DNA from 3 places in the Nonomuraea sp. NPDC003707 genome. Region 3 is predicted to be linked to each of the others. Evidence: riboswitches for the same ligand, from Rfam matches in the RefSeq annotation. Region 3 holds a riboswitch; each other region holds the start of a gene.
What was found. Region 3 has a riboswitch for glycine ahead of gcvT (glycine cleavage system aminomethyltransferase GcvT). Riboswitches for the same ligand answer to the same signal wherever they lie in the genome.
Positions count from the first base shown of each region.

Region 1: it holds a riboswitch for glycine, as region 3 does, so the genes downstream of both, ACWDRB_RS66775 (hypothetical protein) here and gcvT (glycine cleavage system aminomethyltransferase GcvT) in region 3, are expected to answer to the same signal.
Region 2: it holds a riboswitch for glycine, as region 3 does, so the genes downstream of both, gcvP (aminomethyl-transferring glycine dehydrogenase) here and gcvT (glycine cleavage system aminomethyltransferase GcvT) in region 3, are expected to answer to the same signal.

Region 1 is NZ_JBSFNK010000089.1:3,784-9,968, reverse strand. Features, by position in the region: partial or broken gene ACWDRB_RS66800 (IS4 family transposase) at 1-358, shown strand, start outside; partial or broken gene ACWDRB_RS66795 (IS982 family transposase) at 440-1,354, opposite strand; gene ACWDRB_RS66790 (hypothetical protein) at 1,425-1,571, shown strand; gene ACWDRB_RS66785 (hypothetical protein) at 1,599-1,814, shown strand; gene ACWDRB_RS66780 (TetR/AcrR family transcriptional regulator) at 1,916-2,488, shown strand; partial or broken gene ACWDRB_RS66775 (hypothetical protein) at 2,721-3,260, opposite strand; glycine riboswitch at 3,499-3,594, opposite strand; gene ACWDRB_RS66770 (PucR family transcriptional regulator) at 3,667-5,247, opposite strand; gene ACWDRB_RS66765 (purine-cytosine permease family protein) at 5,381-6,185, shown strand, end outside.
Region 2 is NZ_JBSFNK010000008.1:208,952-215,136, reverse strand. Features, by position in the region: gene gcvP (aminomethyl-transferring glycine dehydrogenase) at 1-2,161, opposite strand, end outside; glycine riboswitch at 2,330-2,429, opposite strand; gene ACWDRB_RS22780 (MerR family transcriptional regulator) at 2,548-3,168, opposite strand; gene ACWDRB_RS22775 (bifunctional nuclease family protein) at 3,316-3,786, opposite strand; gene ftsR (transcriptional regulator FtsR) at 3,919-4,545, opposite strand; gene ACWDRB_RS22765 (FHA domain-containing protein) at 4,619-5,131, opposite strand; gene ACWDRB_RS22760 (sugar phosphate nucleotidyltransferase) at 5,403-6,185, opposite strand, start outside.
Region 3 is NZ_JBSFNK010000014.1:229,914-236,098, reverse strand. Features, by position in the region: gene ACWDRB_RS33425 (DUF6286 domain-containing protein) at 1-10, shown strand, start outside; gene ACWDRB_RS33420 (hypothetical protein) at 57-605, shown strand; gene ACWDRB_RS33415 (L-serine ammonia-lyase) at 628-2,004, opposite strand; gene gcvH (glycine cleavage system protein GcvH) at 2,060-2,449, opposite strand; gene gcvT (glycine cleavage system aminomethyltransferase GcvT) at 2,446-3,531, opposite strand; glycine riboswitch at 3,664-3,761, opposite strand; gene ACWDRB_RS33400 (hypothetical protein) at 3,856-4,686, shown strand; gene ACWDRB_RS33395 (gamma-glutamyl-gamma-aminobutyrate hydrolase family protein) at 4,701-5,390, opposite strand; gene ACWDRB_RS33390 (3-oxoacyl-ACP reductase) at 5,425-6,185, opposite strand, start outside.

The DNA.
Region 1 (6,185 bases), on a different contig from region 3:
CCTGCAGGACATCGACCAGGAGGTTTACGCGCTACTGACCGTCTACCAAGCCATGGTCCGGATCGCCGGGGACGCCATCGCCGGCCACCCGCGACTGGACTTCGACCGGATCAGCTTCACTGTCGCCCTGGACGCCGCACGCGACCAGGTCACCACCGCCAGTGGGATCCTGATCAGTGACATCGCCGCGCTGACCAGCGCGATCGGCTGCGCCATTCTCGACAACCTGCACCTGGCCACCACCGCCAGCGAGTCAAGGCCCGAACCCGGAAGAATCCGACCAGCAAATACAGCAAGAACTCTCTCCAGCGCCCCGCCACCGTCCAGCACTACACGTTCGAAACCGAGGTCATGGTGATGGAGCAAGGCTTGACGGCCGGGTCACGACGTTAACTCAACGGTGTTGTCATTGGAGTACTAGATGATCTATTCCAAGGGGTCAGTGATCGTAGGCGATCAGTGAGCGTAGGACGGTTTGTCCGGTGGCGTCGTTGTGCCAGATCGTGGCGGTCAGCGCGAGGATGCGTTGCATGACGCGGGCTATGACACCTCCGGGTGTGCGCCCTCGGTGCCGTTCGAGGGCCAAGCTGCCCCTTGAAGGTCTCGTTGATCGATTCGATGACCTGCCGCAGCGGCTTGAACAGGGCTGCACCAGGCCGTTCCCGTTCACCTTTACGGACCGGCCGCAGCAACTGGACTCCACGCTCGGACAGTTCGCGTTCGAAACCACGGCCGAAGTAGGTCTTGTCGCCGATGAGAGTCTGTCGGGGCGCTCTCGCAGAAGCTCGCATTCGGCTGCCAGGAGGTCAAGGAGGGTCTCGCGTTCGTCGGCCTTGGCCCCGGTCAGGGCGAAGGCGATGGGCAGGCCCTGAAGGGTGCAGAGCAGGTGCAGGCGCAGGCCCCAGAAGAAGCGGCTGTGGCTGGCGCAGTAGCCGTATTCGGCCCAGCCTGCCAGGTCGGAGCGTTTGACGGTCTCGCGGGAGCGGCCGCATTCCACCGGGGTGGAGTCCACGACCCATACGTCGTCGCTCCACACCGAGGTGGTGGTGGCCAGGATCCGGTTGACGCTTCGCATCAGACCGGCGGCCTTGCGCAGCCGCTTGGTATAGCTGGGCTGCTGGGGCAGGTAGGGGAAGAGGTGGCGCAGGTGGGCACGGGCATGGCGGAGCCATTTGGCCTCGGAGGTGTAGCCGAGTATGGCCTGCATCGTGGCGAGGGTGACCAGTTCGGCATCGCTCAGGCGGGGCGTAATGCCGACCGGCGGGCGCCACGGCGCCAGGTCGGGATGCTCTTTCAGCATGTCGTCGGTCGTCGCATACAGTGCTGTCGCGAGGGTGCCCACGTCGTTCGCCATAAGACGATCTTGGACATCCTCGTTCTCGTCTCCGCAGGCGCCCCTTGGACCACACCACCAGGAGGAACCAGTGTCATACCCGCAACTGCTCACCCCCGAGGAGAAGCTCGCCGACGCGAAGAAGCTGTTGAGCCTCCCGCGTATCGTCGTGATCTGCGGCTCCACCCGTTTCATGACCGAGATGAACGAGGCCGATCTGCGGGAGACCAAAGCCTGAAAGATTGTCGTCAAACCGGGTTGCGACATGAAGTCGTCGCACGAACTTTGGTCCGATCCTGTCGAGGCCGAGGCGCTGAAGGTTCGACTCGACGATCTGCACCGGGCGAAGATCCGGCTCGCTGATGAGGTGCTCGTAGTCGGCGGCTACATCGGAGACAGCACCCGAGCCGAAATCGCCTACGCCCGGTCGCTGGGCAAGCCCGTGCGGTTCACGCACCCCGAAGTCGACCCTGACGCCTGACCGCCCACCCCCACACCCTCCGCAGGCACCCCTTGGAATTGATCATCTAGGCTAGAGGGACGCTCCGCAACCAACCGGTTGGTCGTGGCATCATGGGCGGCATGGCACCAAAGGTCTCGACGGCCGCCACCCGCTCTGCCCTGCTGGAGGCCGCGCGGGAGGAGTTCGCCGCCCATGGGGTGGCAGGCGCTCGCGTCGACCGCATCGCGGAGCGCGCCAGGGTCAACAAAGAGCGCATCTACGGCCACTTCGGCGGCAAGGAGAAGCTATTCGACGCGGTCATCACTGAGGCGCTCGACGACCTGACCGCCCAGATGGCCCTGCCCGGCAGCGACCCCATCGATTACGTGATCAGACTGACCGACTACTACCGCACGCACCCTGACCTGGTGCGCCTACTGATGTGGGAGGCGCTCAACTGCCGGGGCCAGGAGTTGCTGCCCGGCCAGAAGGCCCGGGTGGAGCGCTGCGGCCGCAAGACAGCCTCATTGGCGGAAGGACGCGGCGAGGAGCCCACGACGGCTACGGCCCGTACGCTGTTCATGCTCACCGGCCTGGCGCTGCTGCCGTCGATGCTGCCGCAGCTCGCACGCATCATCATGGGCGAGGCGGCCGACGACCACGAGGCAATGCGCGACCACATCGCGGCCTCGATCGCCGCAGCTCTGAAATGAGTGAACCAAGCACCATTCGGGTGAGTTTCTGGCGAGATCGCGGCATGCCGTTGTCAACGGACGGCCTTCACCGATGACGACAGAGTGCCGCTGGACGCGCAAACGCTGCCACTCAGATCGGCGGAGCCGTCCGGCTCGTTTGGGGATGACGGCTCGCGATGGCGTCGGCGACGTCTACGATTCGACCGTGCTCATGGGAAGCCTGAGCACCGGTTCACATAGCGTCAGAATGTCAATTGTTTGTGTCGCCGCCTGTCACCGGCGGCTTGGGCTTCGGCACTCCGCGGCACGGGTCCGCACCAGATCCAGGGTTTGCGGCAAAGTGTCGGGCGTCGACGACGACCCGCGACGAAGGAGATTTCGAGGCCCGCTTCATCACCATCATCGCCTCCACAACCGCCGTACCTTCGTCGAGCAGCGACGCGTTGGCTGTCGGCAGTCCTGTCAGATCGTCCACCATGGTCTGGAAGTTCAACAGTGCTTCGAGCCGTCCCTGGCTGATCCCCGGCTGGTGCGGCGTCTACGCCGTGTACCATGCCGGGTTCTCCAGGACGTAACGGCGGATGACTGCAGGCGTGATCGTCGGATGGTAGCCCATGCCGATCATCGGTATCGACACCGTGTTGCGCGCGGCGAGCTCGGCGAGCTCGGATGCCGCCTGCGTCTCGGTGATGGGCGGTGGCAGCCGGAGGTCCGCTGCAGAGCGGATGCCGGCGGGTACCGCGGCATCCATCAATTCGTCGAGGCCGACGTATCCGAGCTCGGCCAACATGGTGGCCTGGTCATCGAGGCCCACCCCGATGTGCCGGTACGCGAAGTGCCCACGAGCAGGCCTGGAAGTATCACGCGATGTCGTCATGGTGGGAGGCTCCCTGTTTCAGGCACCGCTTGATGCGGCGCCACAGCCGGGCGACCTCCCCGCTCTGTCATCGGTACCTGATAGCTTCACCGCCTGATGTGCGGTTTGCACCGTGGGTGCAGGACCAGCGTCCTGGCTTTCCAGAGTTCGCCTCGCCGGTGCGGTAAGGGGGCCTGAGAGTTTCTGGGGAGAGTTGCTCCTTCGGCGCCTCGTCATGATGGACGACGGACTCTCCCGCTCCGGTTCTGACGGCGCGATATGCAGTTAGGGGGCTCACCGTAGGCGGAACCGTTCCCAAAGGTCAACCCCCTTCCGGGCATCACGATGGTCTCGAAGGCTGGTACGAGACTGCAGGCCAGGATGCGGGATTGTCGCCGAGGAGATGCCGCGCGCGGAGCGCCACGAGCAGGTCGGCTCGTGTGCGCGGTTCCGTGAGGTCGACATCGAGCAAGTGACCGATGCGCTGTAGCCGCTGGTAGAGCGTTTGCCGCCGCAGATTGAGCCGACGTGCCGCCTCCGTCTTCCCCTCCGCGGATGTCAGGACCACATCGAGGGTGTGGAGCAGCCGCGTACCCCGCTGATCATCGAAGTCGATGAGCGGCCCGAGCTTCTCATGGACGTACCGCGCCAGCCCGTCGACGCCGTAGGCCCGCAGCAGCGCTCGCTCCACGCCGAGCTTGTCGGCTTCGGCGACACGGGTGCGTGGCTCCACCTGACGTGCCACTCCAAGCACGAGCCGCGCCTCAGCCGCGCAGTGCATCAGTTCGTCAACGGCACGAACGGGTGGCCCCACCGCCGCCACACCGGTGGCCGTCAGCGCGTTGCCGAGCTCGGCGGACAGCCGGGCCGCCATCTGCCGGGGCGACGATGCCGTGGCGAGAAGTGTGCAGCAGACCCCGTCCACCTCCGCCGTGATTGTCGGCACGGACCCGCATCGCCCCCCCTCCGGGTACGCCGTCGCGTATACCGCTCTGGCAGACCGGTCCAGTGTGGCCAGCGCCACCGCGGGATCATCGTCGCGAGCCAGGGCCACGACATAGCCTGCCGCGTCCAACGCCAGACCGGCGGCGCTCGCTCGTGCCCGCAAACCCTCGCGATCGCCTTGGCCCGAGAGCAACGCCGAAATCAGCCGATGGTGGTTCGCGCTGCGAGAAATCGCCGCCCAACCGCCGCGCAACAGTCCGAGGGCCACAATCTCGGCGGCGCGTTCCAGCGCCGCCTGCTCCGCCGAGCTTTCCTCGTTGCTGAGGCGGGTGAGCAACCACCCCCAGACGGCTCCGTTCACGACGACCGGCGTCCGAGCCGTCAATTCCTGCTGGAGCTCATCCGGGTCTCCCTCAGAACCAGAGCCGATCAAGGTGTCGCCGGACGGTCCGGTCAGGGTGATGGGGCGATCGAGGATGGCGCTCAGCCGAGCGAGCAGTTGACCGACCTTCCCTCCGTCCGCCAGTACTTCGGACAGGGCATGTGAGACATGGTCCGTCAGCCGCAAGCGATTCACCGTGACGTCGATGATCGTGCTGTTCACCGCCTCGATCACCTCGACGAAAGGGACAAGAGCCCGAAAGCCGATGATCGGGAGTCCGATGTGCTCGGCCTCCTGCAGCATCTCCGGTGGCGCTGTCGTAAAGAAGCGGCGCAGCTCGAGGACGACGCCCGACACGCCGCAATCGGCCAGCTGTCGAACGTACGCGCGACGCTCGGCCGCGGTTCTCTCCCTCAAGCCCAGACCGGTGGTGAGAAGCACATCGCCGTCGCGGAGCAGCGATGCGATCTCGTAGATGTCGCCCGAGTGCAACCAGCGAATCGGCCGATCGAGAAGATCATCGCCGCAGAGAACCTCCGGCTGGCCCCGCTGGAACACGGAGTGCTCGATCATGTCCGTCAAACGGATGGTCACGACAATCTGTCTATCAGATGGACGACAGGTATGGACAGGTCGTCCCTTGCCCCACAAAGAGCCCAGCAGCAGACTGGCGCGTACGGAAGTGACGAGCGTCACTCCGACGTCAACGTCCCTGGTGAGGGCACGCATGAACGTCTCAGCAGATCTCTCCTCACGCACGTCCGAGTCCACTGAAGCCGTCGAGCATCAACTGCTCCCCGTACCCGATGAATCGCGGGTCTCCACGGCTGCCCATCAGTTCTGGATCTGGGCGGGCGCGAACCTGGCACCCATCAACTGGATCCTCGGCGCGCTCGGCGTCGGGCTAGGCCTCAGCTTGTGGGACACGATCGTCGTGCTTGTTCTGGGCAATGTGGTCGGCATGGCAGGCTTCGGGTTCTTCGTCCTCATGGGCCAGCGCACCGGCGTCAGCCAGATGGTGCTCTCGCGCGCGACGTTCGGCCGGCGCGGCGCCTACCTCCCGGCTGCACTGCAGGGTCTGGTCGCGGTCGGCTGGTGCGCGATCAACACATGGATCATCCTTGATCTCATCATCGCGCTGTTCTCCAAGATCGGCATCTCAGGCGGCATCGGCCTGAAGATCGGCGTGGCCTTGTTCGTTATGGCGGCTCAGATCCTGATCGCCGCCTACGGCTTCCGCGCGATCGCAGCCTTCGAGCGCTGGACCGTTCCCATCACTCTGGTAGTCGTCCTGGCCATGACGATCATCGCCTGGACGCGAGCCGGCGTGGACTGGAACTGGCCTGGAGAACATCTCACGGGAACCGCGCGCCTATCGGCCATGAGCACGGTCATGACCGCGCTCGGCATCGGCTGGGGCATCACCTGGTTCGCCTACGCCTCGGACTACTCAAGGTTCGTGCCGCGCGACATGCCCCGGCGAAAAGTGTTCGCAGCTTCGGCGCTCGGCCAACTCATCCCCGTGGTCTGGC
Region 2 (6,185 bases), on a different contig from region 3:
GGCCGGGCAGGAAGGCCGCCAGGTGGCCGCGGACCGCGACGGGGCCGACGCCCGGTCCGCCGCCGCCGTGCGGGATGCAGAACGTCTTGTGCAGGTTGAGGTGGGACACGTCGGCCCCGAACTCGCCCGGCTTGGCCAGCCCGACCAGCGCGTTGAGGTTGGCCCCGTCCACGTAGACCTGGCCGCCGGCCTCGTGCACCTTGGCGCACACCTCGGTGATCGTCTCCTCGTACACGCCGTGCGTCGAGGGGTACGTCACCATGATCGCGGCCAGCGCGTCACGGTGCTTGTCGATCTTGGCGTCGAGGTCGGCCAGGTCCACGTTGCCGTCGGAGTCGCAGGCCACGACCACGACCCGCATGCCCGCCATGATCGCGCTGGCGGCGTTGGTGCCGTGGGCGGAGGACGGGATGAGGCAGACGTCGCGCTCGCCGTGGCCGTTGGCGCGGTGGTAGGCGCGGATGGCCAGCAGTCCGGCGAACTCGCCCTGCGAGCCGGCGTTCGGCTGGATGGAGACGCGGTCGTAGCCGGTCACCTCGGCCAGCCAGCCCTCCAGCGTGCCGATCAGCTCGCGGTAGCCCTCGACCTGGTCGTCCGGCGCGTACGGGTGGATCGCGGCGAACTCGGGCCAGGTGATCGGCTCCATCTCGGTGGTCGCGTTCAGCTTCATCGTGCAGGAGCCGAGCGGGATCATGGAGCGGTCGAGCGCGATGTCCTTGTCCTGCAGCTTGCGCAGGTAGCGCAGCATGGCGGTCTCGGAGCGGTGGCTGTGGAAGACCGGGTGGGTGAGGTAGCCGGACTCGCGCGCCAGCGAGGCGGGCAGCGCGTCCGCGTCCAGGGCCACGTCGGCCCGCTCGACGCCGAAGGCGGCCCACACCTTGGCGACCTCGGCGGCGCCGGTCTTCTCGTCGCAGGAGATCGACACGTGGTCGTCGTCGACCCGCCAGAGGTTCACGCCCTGCTCGACGGCGGCGGCGACCACCTCGGCGGCCCGGCCGGGCACGCGTACGAGCACGGTGTCGAAGAACTCGCGGTGCACGACCTCCAGGCCCGCCTGGCGCAGCCCGCCGGCCAGGGCCACGGCGTGGCGGTGCGCCCGGTGGGCGATCCGGCGCAGCCCCTCGGGGCCGTGGTAGACGGCGTACATGCTCGCGATGACGGCGAGCAGCACCTGCGCGGTGCAGATGTTGCTGGTGGCCTTCTCGCGGCGGATGTGCTGCTCGCGGGTCTGCAGGGCCAGCCGGTACGCGGGGTCGCCGTCGGCGTCCACCGAAACGCCCACCAGGCGGCCGGGGAGCTGGCGCTGCAGGCCCTCGCGTACGGACATGTAGGCCGCGTGCGGCCCGCCGAACCCGAACGGCACCCCGAACCGCTGCGAGGAGCCGATCGCGATGTCGGCGCCCAGCTCGCCGGGCGCGGCCACGAGGGTGAGGGCCAGCAGGTCGGCGGCGGCCACGACGAGCGCGCCCGCCTCGTGCGCGGCGGCGGCCACGACGCGGAAGTCGCGCAGCCGCCCGGACGCGCCCGGGTACTGGACGAGCACGCCGAAACACTCGGGCAGCCCGCCCTCGAGGGAGTGCTCCACCAGCGTGATGCCCAGGGGCTCGGCCCTGGTGGCGAGCACGGCCTTGGTCTGCGGCAGCGCGTCGGCGTCCACCACGAACACGCTGCTCTTGGACTTGCCCGAGCGGCGGGCCAGGGTCATCGCCTCGGCGGCGGCCGTGGCCTCGTCGAGGAGGGAGGCGCCCGCGACGGGCAGGCCCGTCAGGTCGGAGACGACGGTCTGGAAGTTCAGCAGCGCCTCGAGGCGGCCCTGCGAGATCTCCGGCTGGTACGGGGTGTAGGCGGTGTACCAGCCCGGGTTCTCCAGCAGGTTGCGCCGGATGACGGCGGGGGTGATCGTGTCGTGGTAGCCCAGGCCGATCATGGAGGTGAGCACGCGGTTGCGCCCGGCCAGGGCGCGCAGCTCGGCGATGGCCTCGGCCTCGCCGACGGCGGCGGGCAGCTGGAGCCGGTCCTTGGCCCTGATGGCCTCGGGGACGGCCACGGCCACCAGATCCGCCACGGACTCGAAGCCCACGGCCTCGAGCATGCGCTGCTGCTCGGTCGCGGATGGGCCGATGTGCCTGGACGAGAACGGCGGAGCTGACAGGTCGGTCATGGACAGTGCCTCCCGAGGCTATGGAGACCGGCGCCGTGGCGCGGGCGAGTGCCGGATCTCCCCCTCTGTCAGCGCGGCGACGCCGCGACCTGAGAGCTTCACCCCGGGAATGGGGCTTGCACCGTCGGTGAGGCGCGCCTGGCGGGCGCGCCTGCTTTCCAGAGTTGCCTCACCCGAGCGGTACAGGGTGCCTGAGAGATTCCGGGGAGGGTTGCTCCTTCGGCGCCCTGAGACCCGCGGGTCCCAGGGACTCTCCCGCACGGGGTCGTCAGCCTTGCTGTCCTAGATTACAACCCTCCGCGTTACGCATGAATTTCCCCGTCGATGCGTTATGTGCGGATTGCCCGGTGGGCCGCGTCCGGCGGCCCACGGCAGAAGGGGGTGTGCTAGCTGAGGCGCCGCGCGCGGCGACGGCGGGCGAGCTCGTCAGCGGGGTGGTCGGCCGGGACGCTGTCCTCGACCGCCGCTCGTTCCCCCGGCAGCTCCGCGAGGGAGCCCTCGACCTCTCGCCAGACCCGGCCGAGCGCGATGCCGAACACGCCCTGACCGCCTTGGAGCAGGTCTATCACCTCGTCGGCCGAGGTGCACTCGTAGACGCTGACGCCGTCGCTCATGAGCGTGATCTGCGCGAGGTCGGCGACCCCGCGGTCACGCAGATGCTGGACGGCCGTACGGATCTGCTGCAGCGACACCCCGGTGTCGAGGAGCCGCTTGACGACCTTGAGCACCAGGATGTCCCGGAAGCTGTAGAGCCGCTGTGAGCCCGAGCCCTGCGCGGCTCTTATCGTGGGCTCCACGAGGCCCGTGCGCGCCCAGTAGTCGAGCTGCCTGTAGGTGATGCCGGCCGCCGCGCAGGCCGTCGGCCCGCGGTAACCGATGTCCGCCGGCAGCGACGCCGGCTGTTCGTCGAAGAGCAGGCCCTGCTCTCCGGCACGCTGCCGCGCGCTCTCGCGCCGAACCGGATCTTCCTGGCCGGCCGTCTTTCCCTCGCCGCTGCTGACCGCCACGCGGACCTCCGGCTTTCTCTCATCCCGCGGCCTGATCTGGGGGTTCGTAAAGGGCGACCACGGGTTTCACTTGCACCGTAGGACCGTGACCATGCTCAGTCAACGATCCGGCTCGGCGCGTCGTGAAGCGTAAATGCACCGAAATACCTACCCCGCCCTGCCGAAGTCTTCGGGAGTGATCGTGTCAAGGAACTCTCTGAACTTCTCCACCTCGTCTTCCTGGTCGTCCGGGATGATCACCCCGGCCTCCTGGACGACCTCCTCGCTGGCGAAGATGCGTGCTCCGGTGCGCAGGGCGAGCGCGATCGAGTCGGACGGCCGCGCGCTCACCTCCACGCCGTTGGAGAAGACCAGGTCGGCGAAGAAGATGCCGTCGCGCAAGGCGACGATGTTGACCGCTCGCAGGCCGACGCCCAGAGCGCTCAGCACGTCTCGGAAGAGGTCGTGGGTGAGCGGACGCGGCGGTGGCTCCTCCGCTTGGGCCAGCGCGATGGCCGTCGCCTCGGTCATGCCAATCCATATAGGAAGGAACCGCTCCCCGTGTGCCTCCTTGAGCAAGACGATCGGCTGATTTGTGGGCATTTCAACTCGAACGCCCACGACCTCCATCTGCAACACGGGCTGCTCCGTATTCCTGACCGGTCACCCGGCACAGCTATTTGCGGGTCGCTACTGCTGACTGGCTACTGCAATTCAACGTAACACCCGGCGGGCATGGAATGCGCCTCCGCCTCCCAGCTCGCCAGGGTCTCAACGCCCCAGTACGGACCGGATCCCCGACCGCACAAGGGATGCGTGCAGGTCGAGCAGGAGTGTGGAAAGCTCCCTGGCGACCTCGTCGGCCTCCCCGATGGCGCCGGGGGCCCGCCGTTTGAGTATGGGCGCGACCGCCTGCTCGACGAGCCCGCACTCGCGCTCGGCCGCGGCCTTGACCGCCCGCAGGTGGCGGGCGCGCAGGCCGAAGCGGGCCAGCGCGCCGATGCTGCGGGCCACGTTGAGCGCCTCTTCGTCGTAGCGCCTGGCCACCGGGGCGAGCAGGCCGTAGTCCTCGAGCTCGGTGAGCGTCTCGTCGTCGATCTCCGCCGCCTCGAGCAGCTCGGCCCGGCTGAGCCGGACCTCCGTCTTCTCCTGTACGGCGCGCGGACGGCCGAAGCTCTCGGCCATCCTGTCCTTGATCACCCGCAGCGGCAGGTAATGGTCGCGCTGCTCGCGCAGGATGAAGCGCAGCTGCTCCACGTGCAGGTGAGTGAACTTGCGGTAGCCGGACGGGCTGCGCTCGGGCTCGATCAGCCCCTCACCCTCCAGGAAGCGGATCTTGGAGATCGTCACATCGGGGAACTCGCCCTGCAGGAGCGCGAGCACCTCCCCGATGCTCATGTGAGAGCGTGCCGCCTGGGAGGTCATATGACCTCCCGGGACGGCGCGTCCACGAGTCGCTCGCTCGGCTCGATCATGCGCCGGCGTGGGTCCGCATCAGGAAGACGAGGCGGAACTTGCCGATCTGCACCTCGTCTCCGGAGTGCAGGGGAACCTCCTCGATGCGTTCCCTGTTGACGTAGGTGCCGTTGAGGCTGCCCACGTCACGCACAGAGAACTGACCGCCGGGGTGGCGGTAGAACTCGACGTGGCGGCGGGAGACCGTGATGTCGTCGAGGAAGATGTCGCTCTCCGGGTGGCGCCCGGTCGTGGTGAGGTTCTTGTCCAGCCGGAAACGGCTCCCCTGGTTGGGGCCCCTGGTCACCGTGAGCAGCGCCGTGCCGGGCGGCAGCTGCTCGACCAGAGCCCGCTCCGCCAGGAGCATGTCGCCTGCCTCAGCCTCGTATGCCTCGATTCCCGCGATGGAGATCGTCGACGTGGTGTCCCCGGAGACCTCGGGTCTGGTCAGCGGTGACCCACAGCGGGAACAGAAACGGGCATCCTCGGGGTTGGCGTGCCCGCACTGCGTGCAGTAGACGCTCGGCATCGATCGGCTCGGCCTCCTACCGCGAAGACGCGGCGACGGTGCTCAAAGACGCGCCTCGCTTCGCTTTTTCAAGTTTGCGAATGCCGCAAGATACGCTGATCAGCGGCAAAGGTCAAGGCGGGGCACTGGACTGTGGTTTGGACGCAGACAAAGTTACCGCCGCTTCCGCCCCGTGGTCCATGCCGCCGCGCGTTTCTACATTACGATCTTGCGGCACTGTCTGGGCACGTCAACCCTAATGGCTTTTTTCCTCACCCTCCGCGACGATTGTTCACATGGCGGCCTGCTCCACGATGCGGGCCCACCGTTCGAGCAGGGCCTGGGCGCCGTCCATGTCACCCGCCTCGGCCCACAAATCGGTCACGGGCTCGGTGGCCGCGGGCAGCACGAGCACCCAGCTCCCGTCGTCGTGGGCCACCCGCACGCCGTCGGTGGTGTCGACGCGCCGGCCCTCGTGCTCGGCCTCCGCCGTCTCGATGACCGAGCGCATGACGGCCCCCTTGGCCGCCCACGGCGTGGGGATCGTGCGCTTGAGCATCTTGACCTCGGGGATCCTGGCGTCGATCTGGCTGAGCGACAGGCGGGTGCGGGCCACCAGCCCGAGCAGGCGCATGAACGAGGCCAGCCCGTCGATGGCAGGGCTGAACTCCGGCACCACGAAGCCGCCGCGCCCGTCCGCCGCGAAGATCATGTCGGGGCCGGCGGCGGCCGAGGTGAGGGCGTCGAGCGCGGTGGAGGTCCACTGCACCTGTACGCCGTGGAAGCGGCAGACCTGCTCGGCGACCCTGGTCGTGGTGACCGGCAGGGCCACCTGACCGCCCCTGCGCTCGGCGGCGACGAGGTCGAGGACGACGAGCAGGGAGCGTTCGTCGTTGATGAGCTGGCCCATCTCGTCCACGAGGGCGATGCGCTCGCCCACCGGGTCGAAGCGGACCCCGAACGCCGCCCGTGACGAGCTGACCAGCTCCGACAGGCGCTGCAGGTCGCGGCGGCGCTCGGCGAGCGTCTCGGTGGGCGAGATGTCGTCGAGGCGGGCGTTGACGGTGAGCACCTC
Region 3 (6,185 bases):
GGGTGCCTGATGCCCGAACGCACCGAGAGGCCCCGGCCACGCGGAGAGGCGGCCTGATGCCCGAACGCACCGACGCGCAACGGACACCCCCGCGCGGCAAGGGGGCCGCGATGCGGCAGTACGCGGGCAACCGCGTCGGCCTGGCCATCGTGGGCGGCACCCTGCTGGGCCTGGGCATGTACGCCTGGCTCCGCGGCCACGGCCGCTTCTTCGACCTGCCCGCCACCGCCAAGGTCCTCCCGAACCAGGTCCGCCGGGTGCTGGCCGACGAGCCGTGGCCCCTGTGGGTGCTGGCCCTGAGCTTCCTGCTCCTGTCGCTGGTCTCGCTCCGCTGGCTCCTGCTCAGCCTCGGCTGGGGCCGCCGCGGCGCCCGCAACGGCACGGGCACCGCGATGCTCTTCGTCGGGCTGAAGGGCGTGGAAGGGCTGGGCCGGTCGGCGGTGCGGGTCACCGAGAACGGCCTGCGCGTCACCCTGACGTGCCCGTCCACCGCGGATGTCGGCGCGGTGGTGAGCAAGCTGGACCACGACATCGTCGGCAGGATCCGCCGCGAGGTCCGCGACGACGAGGCGAGCACCGTCGTTCGCCTGCACGTCCGCCGCTGACCCGGCGGCCGTCAGGGTGAGGTCAGCACTCGATCACGTTGACGGCCAGGCCGCCGCGTGAGGTCTCCTTGTACTTGTCCAGCATGTCCCGCCCGGTGTCCCGCATCGTCTTGATGGCACGATCCAGCGGCACGAAGTGGCGGCCGTCGCCGCGCAGGGCGATCCGGGCGGCCGTGATGGCCTTGTTGGAGGCAACCGCGTTCCGCTCGATGCACGGGATCTGGACCAGGCCGCCGATCGGGTCGCAGGTCAGGCCCAGGTTGTGCTCGATGCCGATCTCGGCCGCGTTCTCGACCTGCTCGGGCGTGCCGCCGAGGGCCTCCGTGAGGCCGGCCGAGGCCATCGAGCAGGCGGAGCCGACCTCGCCCTGGCAGCCCACCTCGGCGCCCGAGATCGAGGCGTTCTCCTTGAACAGCACGCCGATCGCGCCCGCCGTCAGCAGGAAGCGGACCACGCCCTCCTCGTCCGCGTGCGGGACGAAGCGGGTGTAGTACGTCAGGACGGCCGGGATGATGCCGGCGGCGCCGTTGGTGGGGGCGGTGACGATGCGGCCCCCGGCGGCGTTCTCCTCGTTGACCGCCAGCGCGAACAGCGCGACCCAGTCCATGGCCTGCAGCGGGTCCTTCTCCGCCGGCTCCGACTGCAGGCGGCGGTGGAGCTGGTTGGCGCGGCGCTTGACCTTGAGACCGCCGGGCAGGACGCCCTCCTTGGAGATGCCCCGGCGCACGCACTCCGACATGACCGCCCAGAGCCGCAGCAGGCCCGAGCGGATCTCCTCCTCGGTGCGGCCGAACGCCTTCTCGTTCTCCAGCATCAGCGCCGAGATCGACAGGCCCGTGTTGGAGCAGTGCTTGAGCAGCTCCTCGCCCGTGGTGAAGGGGTAGGGCAGGACGGTGTCGTCCGGCTTGATGCGGTCGGCGCCCGTGGCCTTCTCGTCGACGACGAAGCCGCCGCCCACCGAGAAGTAGACCTTCTCCCTCAGCGGCCCGCCGTCGGCGTCGTACGCGGTGAAGCGCATGCCGTTCGGGTGCTCGGGCAGCGAGATCTTGCGCTCGAAGACGAGGTGCTCGCCCACGACGAAGCGGATCTCGTGCGTCCCGTACAGCTTGACCGTGCCCGACTCGCGCATCTCGGCCAGGCGGCCGTCGATGGAGTCGACATCGACGAGCTCGGGCTTCTCGCCGGACAGGCCGAGCAGGACCGCCTTGTCGCTGCCGTGGCCCTTGCCGGTCAGGCCGAGCGAGCCGTACAGGATGGCCTCGACCCGCGCGACCCGGGAGAGCAGGCCGTCGTCGTGCAGCCCGCGGGCGAACTTGTGCGCGGCCGCCATCGGGCCTCCCGTGTGGGAGCTCGACGGGCCGATGCCGATCTTGAAGAGGTCGAAGACGCTGATCGCCATTGATGGCGCCTTTCATGCTGGTGCCGGGGCCCGTCGCAGGGCCCCGGCAAAAAGGTCAGGAATCGCCTGAGGTGAGTGCCTTGTACTCCTCGGCGGAGAGCACGTCCTCGGCGTCGCCCTCGACGCGCACCCGGAACATCCAGCCGTCGCCGTACGGGTCACTGTTGACCAGGCTCGGGTCGTCGACCACGGCCTGGTTCACCTCGACGATCTCACCCCCGACGGGGGTGTAGATCTCGTTCACCGACTTGGTCGACTCCACCTCGCCGACGGATTCGCCCGGCTCGACGCTCGAGCCGACGTCGGGGAGCTGCACAAAGACGACATCACCAAGAGATTCGGCGGCGAAGGCCGTGACGCCGATGGTCACGGTGAGGCCGTCGTCGAGGCCGGCCACCCACTCGTGCTCCTTGGTGTAGCCCAGGTCGTCAGGGATGTTGCTCACTTGTTCCTCCTGTAGAAGGGCAGCTCTACCAGGTCCATAGGTTCATGGCTGCCCCGGATGTCCACGGCCAGGCCTGACTCGGCCTCGGTGTCCACGTAGGCCATCGCGATGGGCCTGCCCAGGCTCTGGGAGGGCGCACCGCTGGTGACCTCGCCGACGACGGCGCCGTCTTTGGTGACCGGGTAGCCGTGGCGCGGCACCCGGCGTCCCCGCGCGACCAGGCCGACGAGCCGGCGCCGGGGCGGGTCGTCCTTGACCGCCTCGAGCGCCGACCGGCCGACGAAGTCGCCCGGCTTGTCGAATTTCACCACTCTGCCCAGCCCCGCGTCGAACGGGGTCAGCTCGACGCTCAGTTCGTTGCCGTAGAGCGGCATGCCGGCCTCGAGCCTGAGGGTGTCGCGGCTGGACAGGCCGGCGGGCTTGAGGCCGTGCGGCTCGCCCGCCGCCATGAGCGCGTGCCAGAGCGGCACCGCGTCCTGGTTGGCGACGAACAGCTCGAACCCGTCCTCGCCGGTGTAGCCGGTGCGGGCGATCAGCGCCTGCCGCCCGTCGACCAGGTCGGGCAGGCCCGCGTAGTACTTGAGCCCGTCGAGGTCGGCGTCGGTGAGCGTGGCGAGGATCTCCTGGGACCGGGGCCCCTGTACGGCGATCAGCGCGTACTGGTCCGACCGGTCCTCGACCAGCACGTCATACGCCTTCGACCGCTCAATCAGCTCTTTTGCCACTTTTTCGTAGTTCGAGGCGTTTGCCACGACCATGAACTCGTCGTCGTCGAGCCGGTAGACGATGAGGTCGTCGAGCACCCCGCCCCGCTCGTTGACGATCATCGTGTATCTGGCCCGCCCGGTCGCCAGCGCCGACAGGTGGCCGACCAGCGCGTAGTCGAGCGCCTGCCCGGCCTGCGGCCCGGTCAGGAAGATTTCGCCCATGTGGGAGAGGTCGAACAGCCCGGCCGCCTGGCGAACGGCGTTGTGCTCCGCGGACTCGCTCCCGTACCGGAGCGGCATGAGCCACCCGGCGAAGTCGGTGAGCGTGGCGCCGAGGCTCTCGTGAACGTCTCGTAGCGGTGTTGGTCGGGACATTTGTCGCACCTCTGGACAGGATTGGATGCCAGCATCCTCCCCCTCTGTCATCGATGCCTGAGAGCTTCGCCCGAGTTTTGCCGGACTTTCACCTTCGGCGAGGCCCCGTGGGCCTGCTTTCCAGAGGTCACCATAGGCCGTGCGGTCCTTTGCCTTGAGAGGTTTGCGGGGAGGGCTTGCTCCTTCAGGGACCCTGACCGGCTGTCAGGGTGCTCTCCCGCACGGTTTCGCCGGTGATGTCCGCCAGCCTAGTGCCGCGATGGGGTTGTTGTCGCGTTCTGAGGGCTCATGAACCACTCCGGGGGTCACCGACGTCGAAGGGGTATGAATCGGCGAACGGCGGCCCTCGGCCTGCTGACCACCCTGGCCCTGGCGGGCTGCGGCGCGTCGGAGGCGGCGGCCCCACCCCGGTACGAGGCCAGCCTGACGGTGCTCGAAGGCGGCGGTCACGGGCCGCAGCTGTGCATGATGATCATGGAGTCGCTGCCACCGCAGTGCAGCGGTCCGGACGTCGTCGGCTGGGACTGGAACAAGGTGGATCACGAGTCGCAGGGCGGCGTGAAGTGGGGCGACTACCGCGTCGTAGGCACCTGGGACGGCGCCCGGCTGACGCTGACCGAGCCGCCCGGCCCGTCCGCGAAGGCGGCCCCCGCTCGTCAGGTGGACTTCACCAGCCCGTGCCCGGCGCCGGAGGGCGGCTGGCGGCCCGTCGATCCCGCCAAGGCCACGCAGCAGGCGATGGAACAGGCGATGTCGCGGGCCGGCGCGGTCGAGGAGTTCGCGGGCGCCTGGATCGACCAGAGCTACATGGAGGGCAAGCCCGCGGAGTCACCCGAGGCCAACGACCCGCTGCGGCTGGTGCTCAACCTGAAGTTCACCGGCGACCTGTCCGGTCGCGAGGCGTGGATCCGCGAGGTGTGGGGCGGCGCGCTGTGCGTCAGCGGCGCGGCGCGCAGCGAGAGCGAGCTGCGGGAGATCCAGCGGCAGGTCGAGGCCGAGCTGGGCGGCGGTCTCGTCTCGGCCTCGACCAACGTGCTGCGCAACCAGGTGGACGTGCTGGTCTGGGCGGCCACCGACGAGCAGCGCCGCGGCATCGAGGCCAAGCACGGCGCCGGAGCCGTGGCGCTGGACGGCGTGCTCAAACCGGTGGCGTGAGGCGCTCCGGCTGATCAGCAGGCCTCGACGAGCGCCTCGAAGAGGGCGCCGTCCTCGGCCGCCTCGGGGTGCCACTGCACGGCCACGGCGAAGGGGGCCGAGTTCAGCTCGACCGCCTCGATCGTGCCGTCGCCGGCGGTGGCGGTGACCGTGAGGCCGGGCGCGAGCCGGTCGATGGCCTGGTGGTGGTAGTGGGGGACGGTCACGGGCTCCGTGCCCAGCGCCTTGGCCAGGCGGCTGCCGGGGACGGGCGTGACGGGCAGCGGGCCGAACCTGCCGGGGGCGGGGGAGTGGCCGGTGTGCCCCACGACGTCGGGGAGGTGCTGGTGGAGGCTGCCTCCGAGGGCGACGTTGAGCACCTGGAGGCCGCGGCAGATGCCGAGGTACGGCAGGCCGGCGTCGAGGGCCGCCGCGATAAGCCCAAACTCCGCCTGATCCCGAAATTTGCGGATATAGCCGGTTTGATCCCCAGGCTCCTGCCCGTACCGGGCCGGGTCGACGTCCCCGCCACCGGCCAGGATCAGGCCGTCCAGGCGGCCGACGACCTGCGCGGGATCGCCGGCCGGCGGCAGCACGATCGGCTGCCCGCCGGCGCGTACGACCTGCTCCACGTACATGTACGGCAGGAGCGCCACGGTCATGTCCCAGACCGTGAACCTCGCCGGCTCCACGTACGACGTGATGCCGATGACGGGACGCTGCACGATATGACCCCCGAGAAACCAGACCGGACCAGAGCTAGAGCGGCGTGACGTAGGCGCCGGAGATGCCCCCGTCCACCAGGAACTCACTACCCGTGATGAACGACGCGTCGTCGCTGGCCAGGAACGCCACCGCCGCCGCGATCTCCGAGGCCTCGGCGAAGCGCCCGACGGGGATGTGCACCAGCCGCCGCTGCGCCCGCTCCGGGTCCTTGGCGAACAGCTCCTGCAGCAGCGGCGTGTTCACCGGTCCGGGGCACAGCGCGTTCACCCTGATGCCCTCCCGGGCGAACTGCACGCCCAGCTCGCGCGACATCGCCAGCACGCCGCCCTTGGACGCCGTGTACGAGATCTGCGAGGTCGCCGACCCCATGACGGCCACGAACGACGCGGTGTTGATGATCGAGCCCTTGCCCTGCCGTCGCATGTACGGGATGGCGTGCTTGCAGCAGAGGTAGACGCTGGTCAGGTTCACCTCCTGGACCCGGCGCCAGGCGTCGATGCCGGTCTCCAGGATCGAGTCGTCGTCGGGCGGCGAGATGCCGGCGTTGTTGAAGGCGATGTCCACGCTGCCGTAGGTGTCGAAGGCGGTCCGGAACATCCTGACGACGTCGTCCTCGTCGGTGACGTCGGCCTTGACGAAGAGGCCGCCGACCTCGTTCGCGGCCTTGACGCCGGCCTCCTCGTCGACGTCCACGCAGACCACCTTGGCGCCCTCCTCGGCGAACCTGCGTGCCGTGGCCAGCCCGATGCCGCTGCCCGCGCCGGTGATGACGGCCACCCGATCCTGCAAACGCT